Regions from separate parts of the Serratia sp. L9 genome, predicted to be linked through region 2. Evidence: predicted binding sites of a transcription regulator. Region 2 holds the regulator's gene; the other holds the start of a gene.
The links. The regulator LexA, encoded in region 2, represses DNA repair genes until DNA is damaged. The targets are predictions, from matches to a motif close to TNCTGTATGTACATACAGNA.
Positions count from the first base shown of each region.

Region 1 (10,778 bases), 2.6 Mb from region 2:
TTCACCGCTAGATAGCGTGGCTGTGCGCCACATCGTGTTTTCGCAGCAGGAAAGACGCTAACCTAATGAAATCGCAGGCAACACAGAAGGGGATTACTATGTGGCAAGCCGTTAGCCGTCTGTTAAGTGAGCATCTTGGCAGCGCAGAAATCCGCGAAAGGACTGAACTACCCGGGGGTGAAATCCATGCGGCGTGGCGCGTGAGTTACGGTGACAGCGAGGTGTTTGTTAAATGTAATACCCGCGAAATACTGCCGATATTTACCGCGGAAGCCGATCAGCTAGCCCTGCTGGCACGCAGTAAAACCGTGCGTGTACCGGAGGTGTATGGGGTTGGCAGCGATCGTGATTACAGTTTTCTGCTGATGGAGTACCAACCGCTTAAACCCCTGGATGCGCACGCAGCGCATTGTCTTGGCCAGCAGTTAGCCCGCCTGCACCAATGGAGCGAACAGCCTCAGTTCGGTCTCGACTTCGATAGCGATCTTGCTACTACCCCACAGCCCAATGCCTGGCAGCGCCGCTGGGCCGAGTTTTTTGCCGAGCAGCGTATCGGCTGGCAACTGCAATTGGCGGCGGAAAAAGGCATGACCTTCGGTGATATCGACGAAATCATAGATGTCGTGTATCTGCGGTTGCAGAACCATCAACCCCAGCCATCCCTGTTGCATGGCGATTTGTGGCCAGCCAACTGTGCCCTGTCCGCCGATGGCCCCTTCTTGTTCGATCCGGCCTGCTACTGGGGAGATCGGGAGTGCGATTTAGCTATGCTACCGCTTTACCCCGATTTGCCCGCTCAGATATATGACGGTTACCAAAGCGTTTGGCCTCTGGAACCCGGATTTATTGAGCGCCAACCGCTGTATCAGCTTTATTATCTGCTTAATCGCAGCAATCTGTTTGGTGGCCAACATCTGGTTGCGGCACAACGGGCCATTGATAGGCTGCTACATCCAGAAACGCTATAAACAGCAAGGGCGCTGCAAGCAGCGCCCTCAATCGTCTAATCCGCCTGCTCAGGCAGCGCCAGCCATTTGCCCCAACAGCTTGAGTGCAAAATAAGCCACCACGGCGATGGTGATCGGCAAAATGTACAACGGGAAGTACTGCAGGAAAATGGTATGGTGCGGCAACGTAACCCGCTCTTCCAACTGCGCACGGGTATGCCCTTCGCTCCCTTTTGCCTGCTCCAGGATCATCTGATCTTCCAGCCCTTCACGAATAAACTTCACCTGACGCGACATCCTTGCCCCGGAAGCTTGCAGGGCCAACCCGACAAAAATCAGAAAATAGATAATGATAAACATCAGATTTGGGCCGCTAAACAGGCTCTTCTCGACGTCCGGCACCGGCGAGTTATACCAGAAGATATTCAGGAATGGCGTATTGAAGCGCACCATATCGACCATCACGTGGACAAAATCCAGCATCACTGCGTTGATCCCTGCGGATTTTTCACTGTGCTGATACACAAAGCCCAACAGAGAAACCAGCGTTGAGAGTAGCGCCGGGATGAAAACAATCCATCCCAAAATACGTTTCAGTATGGCAACGCGCCCAGCTTGTTGATACGTCATGTGTTCCCCTTGTAAGTGACGTAACCATTATTGGGGTAAGTCTACCTGTAGTTAATCAAACTCGCCCACCGTTTTCTTTTCCTGCCGTTGAGCAAAAATGATGAAAACCAAGGCATGCTGCTGTCCGAGCGGCACCACGGAGTTTTTACTTAAATAGATATATAGTTAAAGCAATCTTTGTCATAAGGGTTCGCCATGATTCAACTGATCATTTTGCTTCTGGGATCTCAGGCACTACACAGCCAGCGCCGCGTGTTATCCCTGTTCGGCGGGTTCTGGATGGCGGTTGGTCTATTAATGCTGTTTGATGTTTTACAGGATGGCCGCTCTGTGCTGGCGCTGGATGCACTGGCCGTCATGCTGGTACTGGAAGGCATTGTGGCCATATCCGTAGCATTGATGATTGGAGCCACCGCCAGTCGTCCGGTGTTATTGAAAGGAGTCGGCTTCCTTTTCCTGGCCTTTCTGATGTGGGATGTTCCCGCCGACGATAATATTGTCGCAACACTGGTGTTTGGCACCGCGTTGCTGCTGGATGGCGCGGTACGAATCGCTTCATCCACCATTATCCAGCACAGTCGCTGGAAAATCGTCGCTTTGGCTGGCGGGTTCGAAATTATCCTCTCGCTGGTGATCTTTATCGGTTGGCCAGTGCCCCATCGTATGACCATGCCTTTTTGCGTCGGTATCATGATCATGCTTTCCGGGTGGGCCTTGCTGCGTATGGCTAAAAGGCTCAAACACTTTTCCCTTAATCAGAGCCAGCAGCAACCCGCTATTACCGACGAGGCACAACCCTTGACGGTACACGTCTGGACGCCGGTAGCCGCCGCAACAGACGCACAGCGGCGCTATATCGTCGACCGTTATATTGCCGCCGTTGATGGTAAAGGTTCTATTTCTACCGGGCACGCTTCACTGTCGCTGGCACCAGATGTTTATATCAGCCACTACCCGCTTAACGATATCAGCCATTCGGTACAGGGCTTTCGCGCTCTGCTGCATGCCGGAGAGCAAAATAATGTGCCTGGGCGATTTTTACCGGGCCTGCAGCAAGAAATTGCCGATTGGTGCCCACCAGACAAGAAAATCCATTTTCGCAGCTATAACCCCGCAGCCCTGCGCGACTTCTGGTTACGCTACCGCCAGAACACCACTTATAACCTGACGCGCCGCAACTGTTCTACTGCGGTTATCCTGGCTCTCGACAGCGCTTTGGAAGGCGTACTCGGTGGTAAAAACCTGTGGTGGCGCTTTCTGTCTCTGGTGCTTGACCCCAATTTGTGGATGCTGGCCATTCTGCGTAGCCGTGGCGAGAGCATGACCTGGACTCCAGGTCTGGTGCTGGATTACGCCCGTATGCTGCAACAGGTTACTGAACGGCAGGACCAGCGTTGGCTGAGCAAACTGACTGAACTCTGGCATATCCTGCGTTTTGGCAAATCCCGCAAAACCCGGGTGGTACAGGCGCGCGAACAAAGATGATAAAGTGAAGAAAACCTTTTCCTTTACCGATTCAGTTGGAGTTAATCATTAATGGCTTATTCGCAACGCATAGAGACCGCTATCTTTGATATGGACGGTTTGCTGATTGATTCAGAACCTCTGTGGCTACAAGCGGAGCTGGATATATTCAGCTCTTTGGGGTTGGATTTGTCAGACCGCCATAATCTGCCCGATACCCTTGGCCTTCGTATCGATCTGGTGGTGAAAATGTGGTTCCAGGCCATGCCGTGGCAAGGCGTTTCTCAAGAAGAAGTGGCCAGGCGTATTATCGAGCGGGCGATTGAGCTGGTCAGTGAACAACGCCCGCTGCTGCCTGGGGTGCAACAATCGCTGGAGCTGTGTCGCAGCCTGGATTTGAATATCGGCCTGGCCTCCGCCTCCCCGCTGCATATGCAACAGCAGGTGTTGAAAATGTTCGATCTGGAAAGCTATTTTGATCAACTGGTTTCCGCCGAATATTTGCCTTACAGCAAACCCCACCCGGAAGTCTATCTGATTGCTGCTGAACGCCTTGGCAGTGAGCCGCAGCACTGTATCACGCTGGAAGACTCCTTCAACGGTATGATTGCCACCAAAGCGGCCCGTATGTGTTCAATTGTTATTCCTGCCCAGGAATACAGCCAGGATCCGCGCTGGTCTCTGGCTGACTATAAACTGCAAAGTCTGGAGCAATTGACTGCCGAACATTTTGCATGAACCTGATGGCACCGGCCCCACCGGTGCCATTTTTCCCGCAAAAAAATAAATGAAACATCATTTCATTTTTATTGAATTCAAAGTCCATCCGCACTATGCTTATCCGATAAAGAAAACGCCGGGCCTTTGGTGACACTGTCACTGCCACGCGGTCCAGCCGAAAGCCCGGTGCTTTCTTCCCTGACAGCGAAATGCACAGCGCTATGCTGAAAATTTTCTGCAAAAATCTGCACGGCGTAGCTGCGCAATACGGTAAGAGAACAAGGTTATGATTTTGAGTTCCTTTGACTTAACGGGCAAAGTGGCTTTGATCACCGGTTGTAATACCGGTTTAGGTCAAGGCATTGCGGTTGGACTGGCTGAGGCCGGTTGCGATATTGTCGGCGTTAACCGCAGCGATCCTCATGAGACGATGGCCAAAGTCACGCAGACCGGGCGCCGCTTTCTGAATCTGAACGCCGATCTAGGCAAAATTGACGCTATCCCGGCGCTGGTGCAAACCGCCGTCGATACATTTGGCAAGATTGATATTCTGGTCAACAACGCTGGAATTATCCGCCGTGAAGACGCTCTGAATTTCAGCGAAAAAGACTGGGACGATGTGATGGATGTTAACATCAAGACCCTGTTTTTTATGGCGCAAGCGGTTGCCAAGCAGCTCATTTGCCAGGGCAGTGGCGGCAAAATCATCAACATAGCCTCGATGCTTTCTTTTCAAGGCGGTATACGCGTCCCTTCTTACACCGCATCCAAAAGTGCGGTGATGGGGATAACCCGCCTGCTGGCGAACGAATGGGCGCAACATCATATTAACGTCAACGCCATTGCTCCCGGCTATATGGTAACCAACAATACCCAGCAACTGCGCACAGATGAAGAGCGGAATCAGCAAATCCTTGAGCGTATCCCTGCCGCTCGCTGGGGGACGCCGGAAGATATGATGGGGCCCATTGTCTTTTTGGCATCACCCGCCTCCAACTACGTGAATGGTTATACCCTGGCTGTTGACGGTGGCTGGCTGGCCCGTTAAAACCTTCTTTAGATTTTTTGCCTCTCCCCGGCTCTGTTTACAGAGCCTTTTTATTGCCGAGCGTATTGTGTTCAACCGGTTGTAAAACGGTATAAAACTCACAATCAGTTACAGGGTAACAGTTCCTTAACTGTAAAAATTCCCATATACTGGATAAATTAACAGTTTAATGGCCGGAATACAGCAGCATGACCGCGGAAGGACATCTCATTTTCTCTGTTGCCTGTGCGATCTTCGCCAAGAAAGCAGAGGTGACGCCCGTGCTCGCCAACGGCGACTGGTGGCATATTATTCCTGCTGCGCTGCTGACTTCATTATTACCCGATATCGATCACCCCAAGTCGGTATTGGGCCAGCGCCTGCGCTGGATCGCTGTCCCGATCTCGCGTGCTTTTGGCCACCGTGGTTTTACCCACAGCCTGCTGGCCATCGCTGGGGGGATGATGCTTTTTCAACTGGAAGTACCGCGCGGTTGGCTCGTTCCCGCCGATGTGTTGCACGCCATGATCATCGGCTACTTCAGCCATCTGCTTGCCGATATGCTAACCCCCGCCGGCGTCCCGCTACTCTGGCCCTGCCGCTGGCGTTTCTGCCTGCCGTTACTCAACTCACAAAAAGGCAACCAGTTAGAGCGTGTTTTGTGTTTAGGCCTGGTCGCTTTTGCCATTTATTGGCAAGGAGGTTGCACCATTCCCGTGCAGTCATATTTTGAACAAATAAAAAATATCCGACTCTGATCACAAAGTATTGCTGATTTATTCGCCCTTCCGATGAATACTTAACCGATTTTGATGTAAAAGTTATATTAAATTCCATTTGGATATAAATGAGCTTCTCAGCAAACTGTTACGATATTCACATTGCTACTCATCGGTGCGTAGCACGTAGACAATAAGAAAAGAAGATTGGAGAAATTGGGATGAATCTACCGCTCGTATTAAACGTGCTGGTTTTTATTGCCCTGCTTTTGCTATTGGCGCAAACCCGCCATAAGCAATGGAGCCTGGCTAAAAAAGTATTGGTTGGTCTGGTCATCGGCGTCGTGTTCGGTTTGGCACTGCAGCTGATTTATGGTTCGGACAACCCGGTACTCAAAGAGTCCATCGGTTGGTTTAACATCGTCGGTAACGGCTATGTGCAACTGCTGCAAATGATCGTGATGCCATTGGTTTTCGCTTCGATCCTCAGCGCGGTAGCCAAATTGCACAATGCCTCTTCTCTGGGCAAGATCAGCTTCCTGACCATCGGTACTTTGCTGTTCACCACGCTGATTGCCGCTCTGGTGGGCGTGCTGGTAACCAACCTGTTTGGCCTTACTGCCGAGGGTCTGGTGCAAGGAACGCAAGAAACTGCGCGCCTGTCGGCGATTGAAAGCAACTACGCAGGTAAAGTGGCCGATCTGAGCGTGCCTCAGTTGATCCTGTCATTTGTACCGAAAAACCCGTTTGCCGATCTGACTGGCGCTAACCCTACATCTATTATCAGCGTGGTGATTTTCGCCGCCTTCCTGGGTGTGGCTGCATTGCAGTTGCTGAAGGATGACCAACCGAAAGGCCAGCGCGTTCTGGTTGCCATTGACACCCTGCAAGCCTGGGTGATGAAGTTGGTACGGCTGGTGATGAAGCTGACCCCGTACGGTGTACTGGCGTTGATGACCAAAGTGGTTGCTGGTTCCAACATCCACGACATCGTCAAGTTAGGCAGCTTTGTTGTAGCCTCTTATCTTGGCCTGGCCATCATGTTCGTGGTACATGCTGTGCTGTTGAGCTTTACCGGGGTAAACCCACTCAAGTTCTTCCGTAAAGTGTGGCCGGTGCTGACCTTTGCCTTCACCAGTCGTTCCAGCGCAGCCAGCATCCCGCTGAACGTCGAAGCGCAAACTCGCCGCCTGGGCATTCCAGAATCTATCGCCAGCTTCTCGGCTTCGTTTGGTGCCACCATTGGTCAGAACGGTTGTGCCGGTCTTTATCCGGCCATGTTGGCGGTGATGGTTGCCCCTACGGTGGGTATCAACCCGCTGGATCCGTTATGGATCGCCACGTTGGTCGGTATTGTGACCGTCAGCTCTGCCGGCGTTGCCGGTGTGGGTGGTGGTGCGACCTTTGCCGCGCTGATTGTTCTGCCCGCCATGGGCCTGCCAGTAACCCTGGTTGCCCTGCTGATTTCGGTTGAACCGCTGATCGATATGGGCCGTACTGCGTTGAACGTCAGCGGTTCGATGACGGCAGGCACTGTCACCAGCCAGTTGATGAAACAGACTGACAAAACCATTCTGGATAGTGACGAAGAAACGGAATTGGCTCACCGCTAGCGGGTACATCAACAATAAAAAAACCGGTGCCTGTTCTGCACCGGTTTTTTTATCTCTGCCAAACAGTTAAAACGGGTAGTCGTGATAACCCATCTGTGCGGAAATCAGCCGGGCGGCGGTATGCAACTGAGCGACATAGCCATCTTTGGCTTCTTCAGAGAATCGAATTGTCGGGAAGGAAATACTCAAACCGGCAATCACCACGCCAAAGCGGTCAAACACCGGCACCGCGATGCAACGCAACCCTTCTTCCTGTTCTTCGATATCTTCACCAAAGCCCTGCTCACGCACTTGATCCAGAACCGGCAATAAGGCTGCGGTGCTGGCAATGGTATGGGGTGTGCTGCGGGTAAATTCGATGTGGGAGAGGATCTCTTCCACTTCAGCCCGATCGCGCCATGCCAACAACACTTTGCCAATAGCGGTGCTGTGCAACGGGTTGCGGCGGCCAATACGGGAGTACATACGCAGATTATACATTGAGTCAATCTTGTGAATGTAGACAATCCCGTCTTCATCCAGCGCCCCCAGGTGAATGGTCTCACGGGTCTGGTTGGACAACTCACGCATCTGAATGTCGGCACTGCGGATCAGATCCACGTTTTGCAGGGATTTTGCCCCCAGCTCAAACAGTTTGAGGGTAAGCGAATATTTCTCAGATTCTCCTTCCTGCGAGACATACCCTAACGACTTCATGGTTTGCAAGAAACGGTAAACGGTACTTTTGGACATCATTACCCGTTGAGATAGCTCGGTAATGCCGATCTCGCGTTCATCACCCAGTGCCTGAAGGATACCAAACACTTTCAGCACTGACGAAACCGAGTCCGGTTGTTTGTCTAGATCTACATTAGCCATGGTCAATACCTTACTCACCGTTTTTGTTTTAGGAAATTTGAACAAGAGTTTCAGTATAATGGGAACATTTAACCCTGCGCAATGGAAGTTGCCCGATAACCACCATTTATGAAGCGATTAGCGGGGTACCTCTCACTACTTTTACTATTTAGGCTGAAACTGCGAGTGCAATAAACCGCTAATACGATTAGCATGGTAATACTTCCCCAGTTTATTAAACACCCTGATTATGACGCGTCCTTGTTCTGACGGTTTGCCTGTCCCGCAACGATATGGGGCGATCCTCGCTATTGCGCTCGGTATCACCGTATCCGTGCTCGATGGCACTATCGCCAACGTCGCCCTGCCAACCATTGCCCGCGATCTGCAAGCCAGCCCGGCCAGCTCTATCTGGGTGGTCAACGCCTACCAATTGGCAGTCACTATTTCATTACTTTCGCTGGCTTCATTGGGCGATCTGATTGGTTATCGGCGTATTTATCTGGTTGGCCTGCTGGTATTCAGCATCACTTCTCTGTTCTGCGCCCTGTCCGATTCACTGGTTACGCTGACGATTGCCCGTGTGCTGCAGGGGTTTGGTGCCGCAGCCATTATGAGTGTCAATACCGCTCTGATTCGCATTATCTATCCACAGCGTTTTCTCGGGCGCGGCATCGGCATCAACTCATTGATTGTCGCGTTCTCGACGGCAGCCGGACCCACGATAGCCGCTGCGATCCTGTCAGTGGCTTCCTGGCAGTGGTTATTTGCTATCAATTTACCGATAGGCATTGTCGCGCTACTGCTGGGTTTGAAGTTTCTGCCTGCCAACAACCAAAAGAGCCGCAACCAGCGCTTTGATCTCACCAGTGCAGTAATGAACGCCCTGACCTTTGGCCTGCTGATCACCGCCATCAGTGGCTTTGCTCAAGGGCAGAGCCTGCAATTGATTGCCGTGGAGATCGCCGCTCTGCTGGTCATTGGTTACTTCTTTGTCCGCCGCCAACTGCGTCAGGAATCGCCTTTGTTGCCGGTGGATCTGTTGCGTATCCCGATTTTTGCCCTGTCGATGGGGACCTCAATCTGCTCTTTTGCCGCGCAAATGCTGGCGATGGTGTCATTACCCTTCTTCCTGCAAGCGTCACTGGGCCGTGATGAGGTAGCAACAGGTCTGCTGTTAACCCCCTGGCCGCTGGCAATTATCGTGGTAGCACCGATTGCAGGCCGCCTGGTGGAGCATATTCACGCAGGGTTACTGGGTGGGATTGGCCTTGCCACCTTTGCACTCGGTTTATTCCTGCTGGCCATGTTACCGCACAATCCGACGGATCTGGACATCATCTGGCGTATGGTTATTTGTGGTGCAGGTTTTGGGTTATTCCAATCCCCTAATAACCACACCATTATTTCTGCCGCACCGCCCCATCGTAGCGGCGGAGCCAGCGGCATGCTCGGCACTGCCCGCTTGCTGGGGCAAACGACTGGCGCAGCCTTGGTGGCATTGATGTTTAACCTGTTCCCCACCAGCGGCACTCATGCTTCGCTGGTGCTGGCTGGCACCTTCGCCAGCGTGGCCGCCGTGGTGAGTTGCCTGCGTATCACCCAGCCCCGCTCTGCCCCCGTTGAGCGCAGCAGTTAGCCTGAATAACGGGCATAAAAAAACCCCGGACCAGCCGGGGTTTTCGTGTTCAATAGAGCGTTACTTCAGGTATTGGCCGGAACGCAGCGCTTCGATACGCTTGTCCAACGGCGGGTGTGACATAAACAGCTCACTGAACGACTTGGATTTGCCGTTGATGCAAAAAGCCATCATGCTGCCTGCTTCCTGCGGCTCATAGCTGGTTTTCAGCCGTTGCAATGCCGCAATCATCTTCTCGCGACCAACCAGTTTGGCTGAACCCGCATCGGCGTGAAACTCACGGTGGCGTGAAAACCACATGGTGATAATGCTCGCCAGAATACCAAACACCAACTCCAGCACCATCGACACCCCGAAGTAAATCATTGGGTTGCCATTACCTTCGCCTTCACCATCACGGTTGCCGAGGAAGCCAGCAGCCACCTGCGCAATCAGGCGTGAAATAAAGATCACGAAAGTGTTCACCACCCCCTGGATCAGGGTCATGGTAACCATGTCGCCGTTGGCAACGTGGCTGATTTCATGAGCGATAACCGCCTCGGCCTCGTCGCGGCTCATGCTTTGCAGCAGCCCGGTGCTAACGGCAACCAGCGATGCATCGCGGCGCGCACCGGTAGCAAAGGCGTTAATGTCTGGCGCATGGTAGATAGCCACTTGCGGCATGGCAATACCGGCCTGCTGTGACTGGCGGCGTACCGTGTCCAGTAACCAGCGTTCAGTTTCATTACGCGGCTGTTCAATCACTTCTCCGCCCACGGAGCGAAGCGCCATCCACTTGGACATCAGCAGTGAAATAAAGGCACCGCCAAAACCAAACAGACCGGCCATGATCATCAGGCCTTGCACGCTACTGGATTGGATCCCTGTCAGGCTAAGTACCAGCCCGAAAACCAACATCACCGCAAGGTTGGTGAGCAGGAACAAAGCTATACGCATCATAGAATGTTTACTTCCTCATAAATGTTAACAAAACGCTGCCTCAGATACCTAGATCGTATGGGCATTCGTCACAGTTTCAATAGCTGGCCGCCATTAACCTACTAAAAATACGAAACTTTACAAAATTGACGCGGCACAACCGTTTTACAAATTGTAAACGATTGTTGCGTTAAGGGGCGAGAGTTTCTCGAAAATTTTACTGCGGATTCTGATTAAAAAAAGCGCACCCGAAGGTGCGCTCAT
Region 1 is NZ_CP192591.1:4,280,954-4,291,731, forward strand. It holds gene ACQ86O_RS20405 (fructosamine kinase family protein) at 99-968, shown strand; gene ACQ86O_RS20410 (YniB family protein) at 1,017-1,577, opposite strand; gene ACQ86O_RS20415 (HdeD family acid-resistance protein) at 1,773-3,062, shown strand; gene hxpB (hexitol phosphatase HxpB) at 3,114-3,779, shown strand; gene kduD (2-dehydro-3-deoxy-D-gluconate 5-dehydrogenase KduD) at 4,048-4,809, shown strand; gene ACQ86O_RS20430 (metal-dependent hydrolase) at 4,998-5,546, shown strand; gene ACQ86O_RS20435 (L-cystine transporter) at 5,729-7,120, shown strand; gene kdgR (DNA-binding transcriptional regulator KdgR) at 7,187-7,978, opposite strand; gene ACQ86O_RS20445 (MFS transporter) at 8,208-9,596, shown strand; gene htpX (protease HtpX) at 9,657-10,535, opposite strand.
Region 1: a site for LexA is predicted at 4,957-4,976, ahead of ACQ86O_RS20430 (metal-dependent hydrolase). Genes of this name have one in related genera too.

Region 2 (10,778 bases):
CGGGTTTTGCATCCGCCATTTTTACACGGAATATTGACTGCGAAAGCAGGGAGTAACGCATGGCTAGCGTCACACTGCACAGCGTTTATAAGGCCTTTGGCGAGGTTGTGATTTCAAAAGACGTCAATCTGACTATCGATGACGGTGAGTTCGTGGTGTTTGTCGGGCCATCAGGCTGCGGCAAGTCGACGCTGCTGCGTATGATTGCCGGGCTGGAGGATATTACCTCCGGCGATCTGTTTATCGGTGAAAAACGCATGAATGAAGTGCCGCCATCTGAGCGCGGCATTGGCATGGTATTCCAGTCTTATGCGCTGTACCCGCATCTGTCCGTGGCAGACAACATGTCATTCGGTCTTAAGCTGGCCGGGGCCAAGAAAGCGGAAATCACCCAGCGTGTCAACCAGGTTTCAGAAGTGCTGCAACTGGCGCATTTACTGGATCGTCGCCCGAAAGCCCTGTCCGGCGGGCAGCGCCAACGTGTGGCGATTGGCCGTACGCTGGTGGCGGAGCCTGATGTATTCCTGCTGGATGAACCACTTTCCAACCTGGATGCCGCGCTGCGCGTGCAGATGCGCATTGAGATCTCACGCCTGCATAAACGTCTGCAGCGCACCATGATTTACGTCACCCATGATCAGGTCGAAGCGATGACGCTGGCCGACAAAATCGTGGTGCTGGACGCTGGGCGCGTTGCCCAGATCGGCAAGCCGCTGGAGCTGTACCACTATCCAGCCAACCGTTTTGTCGCAGGTTTTATCGGCTCACCAAAAATGAATTTCCTGCCGGTGAAAGTCACCGGTGTGGAACCTCAACGCGTGCAGGTTGAACTGCCGATGCCCAATAGCCAACTGGTGTGGCTGCCTGTTGAAGGCCAGGGCATTGAGGTTGGGGCCAATCTATCGTTGGGCATCCGCCCAGAACATCTGTTACCGAGCTCCGAATCAGAAGTGGCATTGATGGGCGAGGTTCAGGTGGTGGAGCAACTCGGTAACGAGACGCAAATCCACATCCAAATCCCGGCAATTCGTCAAAACCTGGTTTACCGCCAGAACGACGTGGTGCTGGTAGAAGAAGGTGCAACATTCGCAATCGGCCTGCCGCCGCACCGCTGTCATCTGTTCCGCGAGGACGGTACGGCGTGCAAACGGCTGCATCTGGAACCGGGCGTTTAAAGCATCAAGGTCTGTATAACTGGAGAATAATGATGACTACTCTGCGCAAACTTCCTCTGACACTGGCTGTCGCCGCCGGTGTCTTATCATCACAAGCCATGGCGGTAGATTTCCACGGCTATGCGCGTTCCGGTATCGGTTGGACCGGGAGCGGCGGTGAACAACAATGTTTCCAGACTACCGGTGCCAGCAGCAAATACCGTCTCGGTAACGAATGTGAAACCTATGCTGAAATCAAACTGGGCCAGGAAGTGTGGAAAGAGGGCGATAAGAGCTTCTATTTCGACACTAACGTGGCTTATTCCGTCTCACAGCAGAATGACTGGGAGTCTACCAGCCCGGCCTTCCGTGAAGCGAACGTGCAGGGTAAAAACCTGATTGACGCATTGCCAGGTGCCAACATGTGGGCCGGTAAACGTTTCTACCAGCGCCATGACGTCCATATGATCGACTTCTACTACTGGGATATCTCTGGCCCAGGTGCCGGTCTGGAAAATATCGATCTGGGCTTCGGTAAGCTGTCTGCTGCCGTGACCCGTAACACCGAATCCGGTGGTTCTTTAGGCTATATCGATAACCAACGTGATGAGCGTCCAACCGTCAACGATACCTACGACTTGCGTTTGGCGGGTCTTGAGCTGAACCCAGGCGGTACGTTGGAACTGGGTGTGGATTATGGCCGTGCCAATGAGCAAGATGGCTACCACCTGGCCGACGGGGCAAGCAAAGACGGTTGGCTGTTTACTGCGGAACATACTCAAAGCATCCTGAACGGCTATAACAAATTTACTGTGCAATATGCCACCGACTCCATGACCGCTCAAAATAACGGTCGTAGCCAGGGCTCTACCATTGATGACAACGGCAAGATGATCCGCGTGTTGGATCACGGCGCCATCGACTTCAATGACGATTGGGCATTGATGTACGTTGCCATGTATCAGGATATCAACCGCGACAATGACAACGGCACCACCTGGTACACCGTGGGCATACGTCCGATGTACAAATGGACGCCAATCATGAGTACCTTGTTGGAAGCCGGTTATGACAACGTGAAATCCCAGCGTACCGGCGATCGCAACGGCCAATATAAAGTCACTCTGGCGCAACAGTGGCAGGCGGGTAACAGCATCTGGTCACGTCCGGCTATCCGTGTCTTCGCTACCTACGCCAACTGGGACGAGAAGTGGGGTTATGCCAACAACGATTCTGGCGTCGGTTATAACGCAGGTACTGCCTATAACGACACCAGCACGCATACCTTCAGCCGTGGTAAAGACAGCGAAGTTACCTTCGGTGCCCAGATGGAAATCTGGTGGTAATAAAAGCATGACGGGAAGGCGCCTGCACGCCTTCCCTCTCCTGTTTCACCGGTTGCGGTGCTCTTGCCTGCCCACCACCGGAATACACGCTCTAAGCGAGAGGGTATAACAATGAAAAAGAATCTGCTGTCACTCTGCCTGTCTCTGGCGTTGACTATCGGAGCACCGCTAGCCGCCAATGCCGATACGCCGGCCAACGTTTCTGTAGCTCCAGCCATCAGTAGTGCCACCCTGCAAAGCCTGCCATGGCAACCATTAGTGCCGCCAATCAGCCAGGATGTGGAGTTGAATAATGTCAGCCCGCAAATTAATCAGGGGCAAATCCAGGGGGCCGTTGCGGCCTTTACGCTACCCGCCGATCGCGGTGCGTTGGAAATAAAAATGAGCAGCCTGGCCAATAAAAACGCCATCTATGCGCCGAGCGTATTGGTGCTGGATGAGCATCTGCGGCCAGCCGCCTATTATCCGAGTAGTTATTTCGCTTATCAGCCGCCGGGCGTAATGTCTGCCGATCGGCTGGAAGGCACGTTAAAACTGACCCCGGCGCTGGGTCAGAAACAGATTTATATGCTGGTGTACACCACTGAACAGGATCTGGCCAAAACCACCATGTTGACGAACCCAGCTAAAGCTTATGCGCAAGGGGTGGGTAACGCGGTGCCGGATATTCCGGATCCGGTCGCCAGTCACAGCCCCTATGGTTTGCTGAAGCTGAAAGTGACGGCTGAGCAAGGGAGCAGCAATATCATGATCGGTATGTTGCAACCAGCTCCGGCAACGCCACCGGTCGTGGTGGGTTCTGCTGCACCGGCCACTGCCGCACCAGCGCCGGTAGCTGCCGCTCCGGCAGAGCCGATGCTCAACGACACCGAGGCTTATTTCAATAACGGTATCAAACAGGCGGTTAAGGCGGGCGATATCGATAAAGCACTGAAACTGATGAATGAGGCTGAAAAACTGGGTTCTACCACCGCGCGAGAAACGTTTATTGGGAGTGTGAAAGGCAAGGGGTAACCCCCACGCTGCCAATGCTGGCTTGATGATTGGTGCGCCTCGGCGCACCTTTTTTATCCCAGAATGTGTGACTCTGGTTTTGTTTTACCAACGACCTTCCAGTTAAAACCCCACGGATTTCACCACGAATCAGTCTGCCGCTTTCGAATTTCTGCGTTACAATGGCCATCTGTTAACGATTTGTATTGTCTGGAGCTGTCAGCCCGCTGCGGTTTCCTGCATGGAGTGAAGCAATGTCTGGCACCAAGGATTCTATCCTGCCGCCCATTGAGTGGTTAGCTGAGCATTCCCCAATACCTGCCACCGTCAGCGATTGGCTGATGGAGCTGGGTTCCATGACCCGCCGTTTTGAGCGCCACTGTGGCCGCGTGCATGTTGAACCACAGCGCGAGTGCTTCGTCACCCGCGATCGGTTGCCCGAAGAGGCGGCGCATCTACCCTACAGTGAGCGCTATTGGCTGCGTGAGATTGTGTTGCTGGGTGATGACCAACCCTGGTTGCTGGGGCGCACCGTGATCCCGCAAGAAACCCTGAGCGGGCCTGATCAAGCGCTGGTAGATCTGGGCACCTTGCCGCTGGGCCGTTATCTGTTCAGCAGCAATAATCTGACCCGTGATTATATCGACATAGGTCAGCAGAAAGGTTTATGGGCGAGGCGTTCCCGTCTGCGCCTGGCCGGCAAGCCTCTGCTGCTGACTGAACTGTTTTTACCGGACTCTCCACTGTATGCGGTGGAAAAGAGGTTCCCGGCATAATTAGGGGAGAAAAAATCTTGGAAGTGAGCGTGATTCAAAGCAAATGGCAGGCTTATGCCCATTTGATGCGCATTGATAAACCCATCGGCGCGCTATTGTTGCTGTGGCCCACGCTGTGGGCTTTGTGGCTGGCAGGGAGAGGGATACCTTCGCTGCCGGTGTTGCTGGTTTTTGTGCTCGGTGTTTTTTGATGCGTGCTGCAGGCTGCGTGGTTAATGACTATGCCGACCGCGAATTTGATGGGCATGTGAAGCGTACCGCAGGCCGTCCGTTACCAAGTGGCCGCGTTAGCGAGAAAGAAGCCAAAATTCTGTTTGTCTCGCTGGTGCTGATTTCTTTTGCGCTGGTACTGACCCTGAATGCCATGACCATCTGGCTGTCACTGGCGGCCTTGGCTCTGGCCTGGGTTTACCCGTTTATGAAACGAGTAACCAATCTGCCGCAGGTGGTGCTTGGGGCTGCTTTTGGTTGGTCGATCCCGATGGCCTATGCCGCCGTCAGCGAGTCGTTACCTCTGAGCTGCTGGCTGCTGTTTCTGGCCAACATCTGCTGGACGGTGGCCTACGATACTCTGTACGCCATGGTTGACCGGGATGACGATGTGAAGATTGGCATCAAATCTACTGCCGTGCTGTTTGGCCGCTATGACAAATTGATTGTTGGGTTGCTGCAGTTTGCTACGCTGTTGCTGATGCTGTGGGTCGGTTACCTGATGCACTTGGGTATGGCGTTTTACTGGTCGCTGCTGTTGGCTGGGGCTCTGTTTATCCACCAGCAAAAGCAGGTGGCCAGCCGCGATCGCGACGCCTGTTTCCGTGCCTTTCTGAATAACAACTACGTTGGTCTGGTGCTGTTTATCGGTATTGCGCTCAACTATGTCTGATTAAATAAGGCATCCATCGGATGCCTTATTGGTTGAAGCCTGCTGATTACTCGTCTTCTTTTGTCTCTTCTACCGCTACCGGTGGCGCGCTGGTTTCTTCCGGCATGCTGACGCTTTCGATGGTCAGTTTGATTTCTGGCGTGATCAGATCGCTCAACATGTTGTAAACCTCCATGGTGTGCTCGCGGATCGCATCGCCAATATCATTGATGTAACCTTCTTCGCGCAGCGTCGCCACCAGTGTGGAGAACACCGCCTTGTCAAAGAACTCTGGCGCGTTGATGCCGTGCAGTACCGACAGACGCTGGGCCATAATGCGGCTCTCTTTCTCCAATGCCCCACGGTTGATGCTTGGGTTGGCACTGAGGATCGACATGGTAATGGCATAGCGCTGCAAGGTTTCACGCACCCCGGCCGCCAACAGTTGCAGTGGGCGGATACGCGCCGGATTCAGCACCAGATCATCCCCTTTATCGCAAATCAACTGCTGGCGTGCCAGCTCATCGATTAGCGGCTGCAGTACTTCTGGCAGTTGTTCTTTTTCGTAACTCAGGAACAGTTCTGCTTTCAGCATTGGGTAAATCAGGCTGACCTGGCGTAACAGTTCTGTACGGGATACGCGGCGATGATGCATAACAATAGATGCAATCAGTGACGGTAGAACCAGCATGTGATGGATGTTGTTGCGATAGTACGTCATCAGCACGGCCTGCTCGCGCGGCAGAATGATGATATCGCCGATGTTGTCTTTCTCCACTTCGAACTTGTTCATGTTCAAAGCGTGATCCAGTAACTGGTCCGGCGTTTGTGTCGGTACGGTGACATCGCGCGCGTAAGGCACATTGCGCATCAGTTGCATGTAGCAATCCAACTGCTCCAGCAACTGCTCACGGGTGAGCGAACGCTGGCGTGAGGCCAGCAGCGCGGTTGAACAAAGGTTCATGGCGTTGGCAGCGGCGGCGTTGTTGATACGCACCATAATCTGCGCCGCCAGATCGTTGACCGCGGGCGTCAGCCAACTTGGACGTTGTGCTTCGATGGGGTCGATGGACTCGCGCCAATGCGGAACATGCTGGTTAAGATACGAGGTCAGCGGCAATGGCTCGCCAAAGTTCACGTAGCCCTGACCCAGATTGCGCAGCTTACGCAAGCCGCGCAACATCTGCAGCAGGCTCTCTTTCTCTTTGGTCGCCCCACGCAGCTCTTTGGCGTAAGTGCCCACTTCCATTACATGCTCATAACCGATGTAAATCGGCACCAGCGTAATAGGACGAGTGCCCCCGCGCAGCATGGCCTGAATAGTCATCGACAGGGTACCGGTCTTCGGTTCCAGCAGACGACCCGTGCGGGAACGCCCACCTTCGACAAAATACTCTACCGAATAACCACGGGTGAACAGCTCGCCGAGATATTCGCGGAAAACGGTGGAATAGAGTTTGTTGCCTTTGAAGGTTCGACGGATAAAGAAGGCGCCCAGACGACGGAAGATTGGCCCGGCAGGCCAGAAGTTCAGGTTAATCCCCGCAGCAATGTGCGGTGGCACCAGGCCTTGGTGGTAGAGCACGTAGGACAGTAACAGGTAATCCATATGGCTACGGTGGCAAGGCACATAGACTATTTCGTGACCATCTTGCGCCAATTGACGCACGCGCTCGGCGTTGGTGACATTGATACCCTGATACAGCCGGTTCCAGGTCCAGCTCAGCACGCGATCGGAGAGGCGCACCGTTTCATATGAGAAATCGGCTGCAATCTCTTCCATCAGCGCAATAGCGTTCTGTTGGGCTTTTTCGTGCGAGATCTTCTTGCTGCGCGCTTCGTCTTCGACCGCTTTTTCAATCGCTTTGGAAGCCAGCAGCTTATTGAACAGATCCTGGCGGGCTGGCAGACTAGGCCCAACGGCGGCCAGACGCAGACGTGAGAAGTGCATACGTGCCACGCGTGCCAGTTTCTGCGCTATGGTTTTATCTGTGCCGTGTTCGGTCGCCATGCGGCGCAAGGAAACGGTGTTGGAGAAACGGACAAAGCTGTCGCGCCCCAGCCACAATACGGCGAAGAATTTCTGCACACCGTTCAGCAGGCGCAAGTGCGGCGTGCCGTGGCCTTCGCGGCCCGGTGAGCGGCCAAACATGACCGACACCGGTAACATCTGGATATCGAGATCCGGATTGCTGCGGTGCAGATCCAGATAGTCGTGGAACAGTTTTACCGATTCTTCTTTCGGTGTGTAATAGCGGAATACGCGTGGGCCATCGTGGATGAACACGTGGCTTGGCAGTATGGTGCCATCGATTTCCAGCGGGTTAAGGGGATCGGGCAAATCCTGCGCCAGGCACTGGGCGCGCATGGTGAGCAAATCTGCCTTGGAATTATAAGGTAAAACGTACAGAATCGGCCGTGAGGGATCCAACCCTAACTCCGTTACCGGGTCTGAAGGGATAACCTTACTTCTTACCAACAGTTTTAGTGGTAAATTCAATAATTTATAATAGATTTTACGCCAACCTGACATAACAACGTGTAGCCTCTTGTTAGCAATGCGCCGCAAGCATACCAGAAACCGGGTAGCAGATCTGTGGTGTTGGCAAATCCAGCGCCTGAAGTGGCAATGGAAATACACATTCGAATTATGACTCACCTTTTGAGATTAAACATGGCAAATCAAGCAACCGGCCTGACACGCATCATTAAAGCTGCGGGCTATTCATATAAAGGATTAACCGCGGCCTGGCAGAACGAAGCTGCATTCCGCCAGGAACTGGTCGCAACCGTGGTGGCCATCATACTGGCGATTTGGCTGGATGTGGGTGCCATAGCGCGCATTTTATTGATCGGATCGGTGCTGCTGGTGATGATTGTCGAAATCCTCAACAGCGCCATTGAGGCGATTGTCGATCGCGTGGGGTCGGAATATCACGAACTTTCGGGGCGGGCAAAGGATATGGGGTCGGCGGCAGTCATGCTGGCGATTATTCTGGCGCTGTTTGTCTGGGGATCGGTGCTTTGGCAGCATTTTGTTTGAAAATGAAGCTATTAATGTTGCGAACCGGCGCGCTAATCCCTGATTTTTATTTATTCTTCGGTTCCCAATCCAGACTTACCTGTATATACTCACAGCAAGACTGTATAAACAAACAGGGGGCGGAATGAAAGCACTAACTACCAGGCAGCAAGAGGTCTACGACCTGATTCGCGATCATATTTCGCAAACGGGCATGCCACCGACGCGTGCCGAGATCGCAATGCGTCTGGGCTTCCGTTCACCAAATGCTGCAGAAGAGCACCTGAAGGCGCTGGCTCGTAAAGGCGTGATCGAAATCATCTCCGGCGCTTCACGCGGCATCCGCCTGCTGATGGAAGACGAAGAGGGTTTGCCGCTGGTAGGCCGGGTGGCTGCTGGTGAGCCGCTGCTGGCACAGCAACATATTGAAGGGCACTATAAAGTGGATCCCTCATTGTTTAAGCCTAACGCCGATTTCCTGTTGCGCGTGAGTGGCATGTCAATGCGTGACATCGGCATTCTGGACGGCGATCTGCTGGCAGTGCATAAAACTCAGGATGTGCGTAATGGGCAGGTGGTTGTCGCACGTATTGAAGATGAGGTCACGGTCAAGCGTTTGAGAAAACACGGTAATGTCGTTGAACTACTCCCAGAAAACAGCGAATTTCAGCCGATTGTGGTCGATCTGCGTCAGCAGAACTTCACAATCGAAGGATTGGCGGTGGGTGTGATCCGCAACGGCGACTGGATCTAAACATAACTCCCAGTACCGCTACCCATTGATAATCAATGGGTATATCGCCCCAGCTCTGGGGCGATGTCATTTCTGCACTACCCTCTATTTATCTAGTTACGGAACATATTGCTATGCGCCTGCTTTCAGCCTTCACCAGTGATGCCGACAAGGCTCTGTGGCGTCTGGCACTGCCGATGATTTTTTCCAATATTACCGTTCCTTTGCTAGGTCTGGTGGATACCGCTGTCATCGGTCATCTCGACAGCCCGGTCTATCTGGGCGGAGTGGCGGTAGGCTCGATGGCGACCAGCTTTCTGTTTATGCTGCTGTTGTTCCTGCGCATGAGCACCACCGGGCTGGCGGCACAGGCGTTGGGGGCAAAGGATCCGCAGCGGCTGGCCCGTGCTTTTATGCAGCCGCTATTGCTGGCGTTAGTGGCCGGGTTGGTAATTGTATTGTTGCGCACCCCGCTGATCACCCTGGCATTGAACATCGTCGGTGGCGATCGGGAAGTGTTGGCGCAGGCAAAACGGTTTTTGGAGATCCGCTGGCTTAGCGCCCCGGCGGCATTGGCCAATATGGTGCTGCTCGGTTGGCTGCTTGGCGTGCAGTACGTGCGTGCACCGGTAACCTTGCTGATTGTCGGTAACCTGCTGAACATTGTGCTGGATATCTGGCTGGTGATGGGGCTGGGCTGGAATGTGCAGGGCGCCGCCGCTGCCACGGTGATTGCCGAGTACGCTACGCTGTTGCTGGGGTTGTGGCTTTCATGGCGGGTTCTGCGATTGCGGGGTATCTCACTGGCGATGTTGCGTACCGCCTGGCGCGGTAATCTGCGCCGCCTGCTGGCACTTAACCGTGACATTATGCTGCGGTCGCTATTACTCCAACTGTGCTTTGCTTCATTAACCATTTTAGGGGCGCGCATGGGGGGAAGTGGTGGCGGTGAATGCGGTGCTAATGAATCTGCTGACTTTTACCGCCTATGCCCTGGACGGTTTTGCTTATGCGGTAGAGGCGCACTCCGGCCATGCCTATGGCGCACGGGACAGTCGCCAATTGCAGAAAGTATGGCGTGCTGCCTGCCGTCAGGCGGGTCTGGTAGCCTGTGGTTTTGCCGTCATTTATATCTTTGCCGGGCAGCAGATTATCGCGGGTTTAACCTCGCTGCCAGAACTGCGTGCCTTGGCAAATCATTATCTTCCTTGGCAGGTGGTGCTGCCTCTGGTAGGGGTCTGGTGCTATCTGCTGGACGGCATGTTTATTGGTGCCACCCGTGGCGCAGAAATGCGCAACAGTATGGCGGTGGCTGCTGCAGGCTATGGTCTGACTCTGTTCACCCTGCCGGTGCTGGGCAACCACGGTCTATGGTTGGCGTTGGCAGTGTTTTTAGCATTACGCGGGGCCGCTTTGGGTTGGATATGGCATCGTCATAGCGTGCAAGGCACCTGGTTCCAATCCCCGGTGAGTGGCAGATAGGTATTCTGCGTATTTATCAGATTAACTGATGGATCTGGTGCGGAATTTATATTTTGTTACAAGTGCTGTCGATGTTTTCAGGGCTTTTTCTCCCTGTTTTAGCAGAGTTTTTTGCTATTAAGATTTTTCCTATCCATGTTTAATGCTGTGATTTTGGCTGGATGCGTGATTAACCGCTATAGTTAATCACGTGGCTGGCGAATTAAGCCCGCGCTTAATTGGCAACAGGGTGCATTTATTACCCTCAAATCTTATTCAGTTAAGCCCAGCCAGATTTATCTAAAACTGACTAACACTGGTAACGGAGAGATTATGAACAAAGATCAAGCCGACGGTAACTGGAAGCAGTTTAAAGGTAAAGTGAAGGAAAAATGGGGCAAGTTGACCGATGACGATCTGACTGTCATTGA
Region 2 is NZ_CP192591.1:1,653,041-1,663,818, forward strand. It holds partial or broken gene ACQ86O_RS07760 (alpha-amylase family glycosyl hydrolase) at 1-67, shown strand, start outside; gene malK (maltose/maltodextrin ABC transporter ATP-binding protein MalK) at 60-1,175, shown strand; gene ACQ86O_RS07770 (maltoporin) at 1,205-2,500, shown strand; gene malM (maltose operon protein MalM) at 2,612-3,514, shown strand; gene ubiC (chorismate lyase) at 3,748-4,269, shown strand; gene ACQ86O_RS07785 (hypothetical protein) at 4,299-4,460, shown strand; gene ubiA (4-hydroxybenzoate octaprenyltransferase) at 4,394-5,152, shown strand; gene plsB (glycerol-3-phosphate 1-O-acyltransferase PlsB) at 5,199-7,664, opposite strand; gene ACQ86O_RS07800 (diacylglycerol kinase) at 7,806-8,174, shown strand; gene lexA (transcriptional repressor LexA) at 8,299-8,907, shown strand; partial or broken gene dinF (MATE family efflux transporter DinF) at 9,021-10,368, shown strand; gene ACQ86O_RS07815 (CsbD family protein) at 10,681-10,778, shown strand, end outside.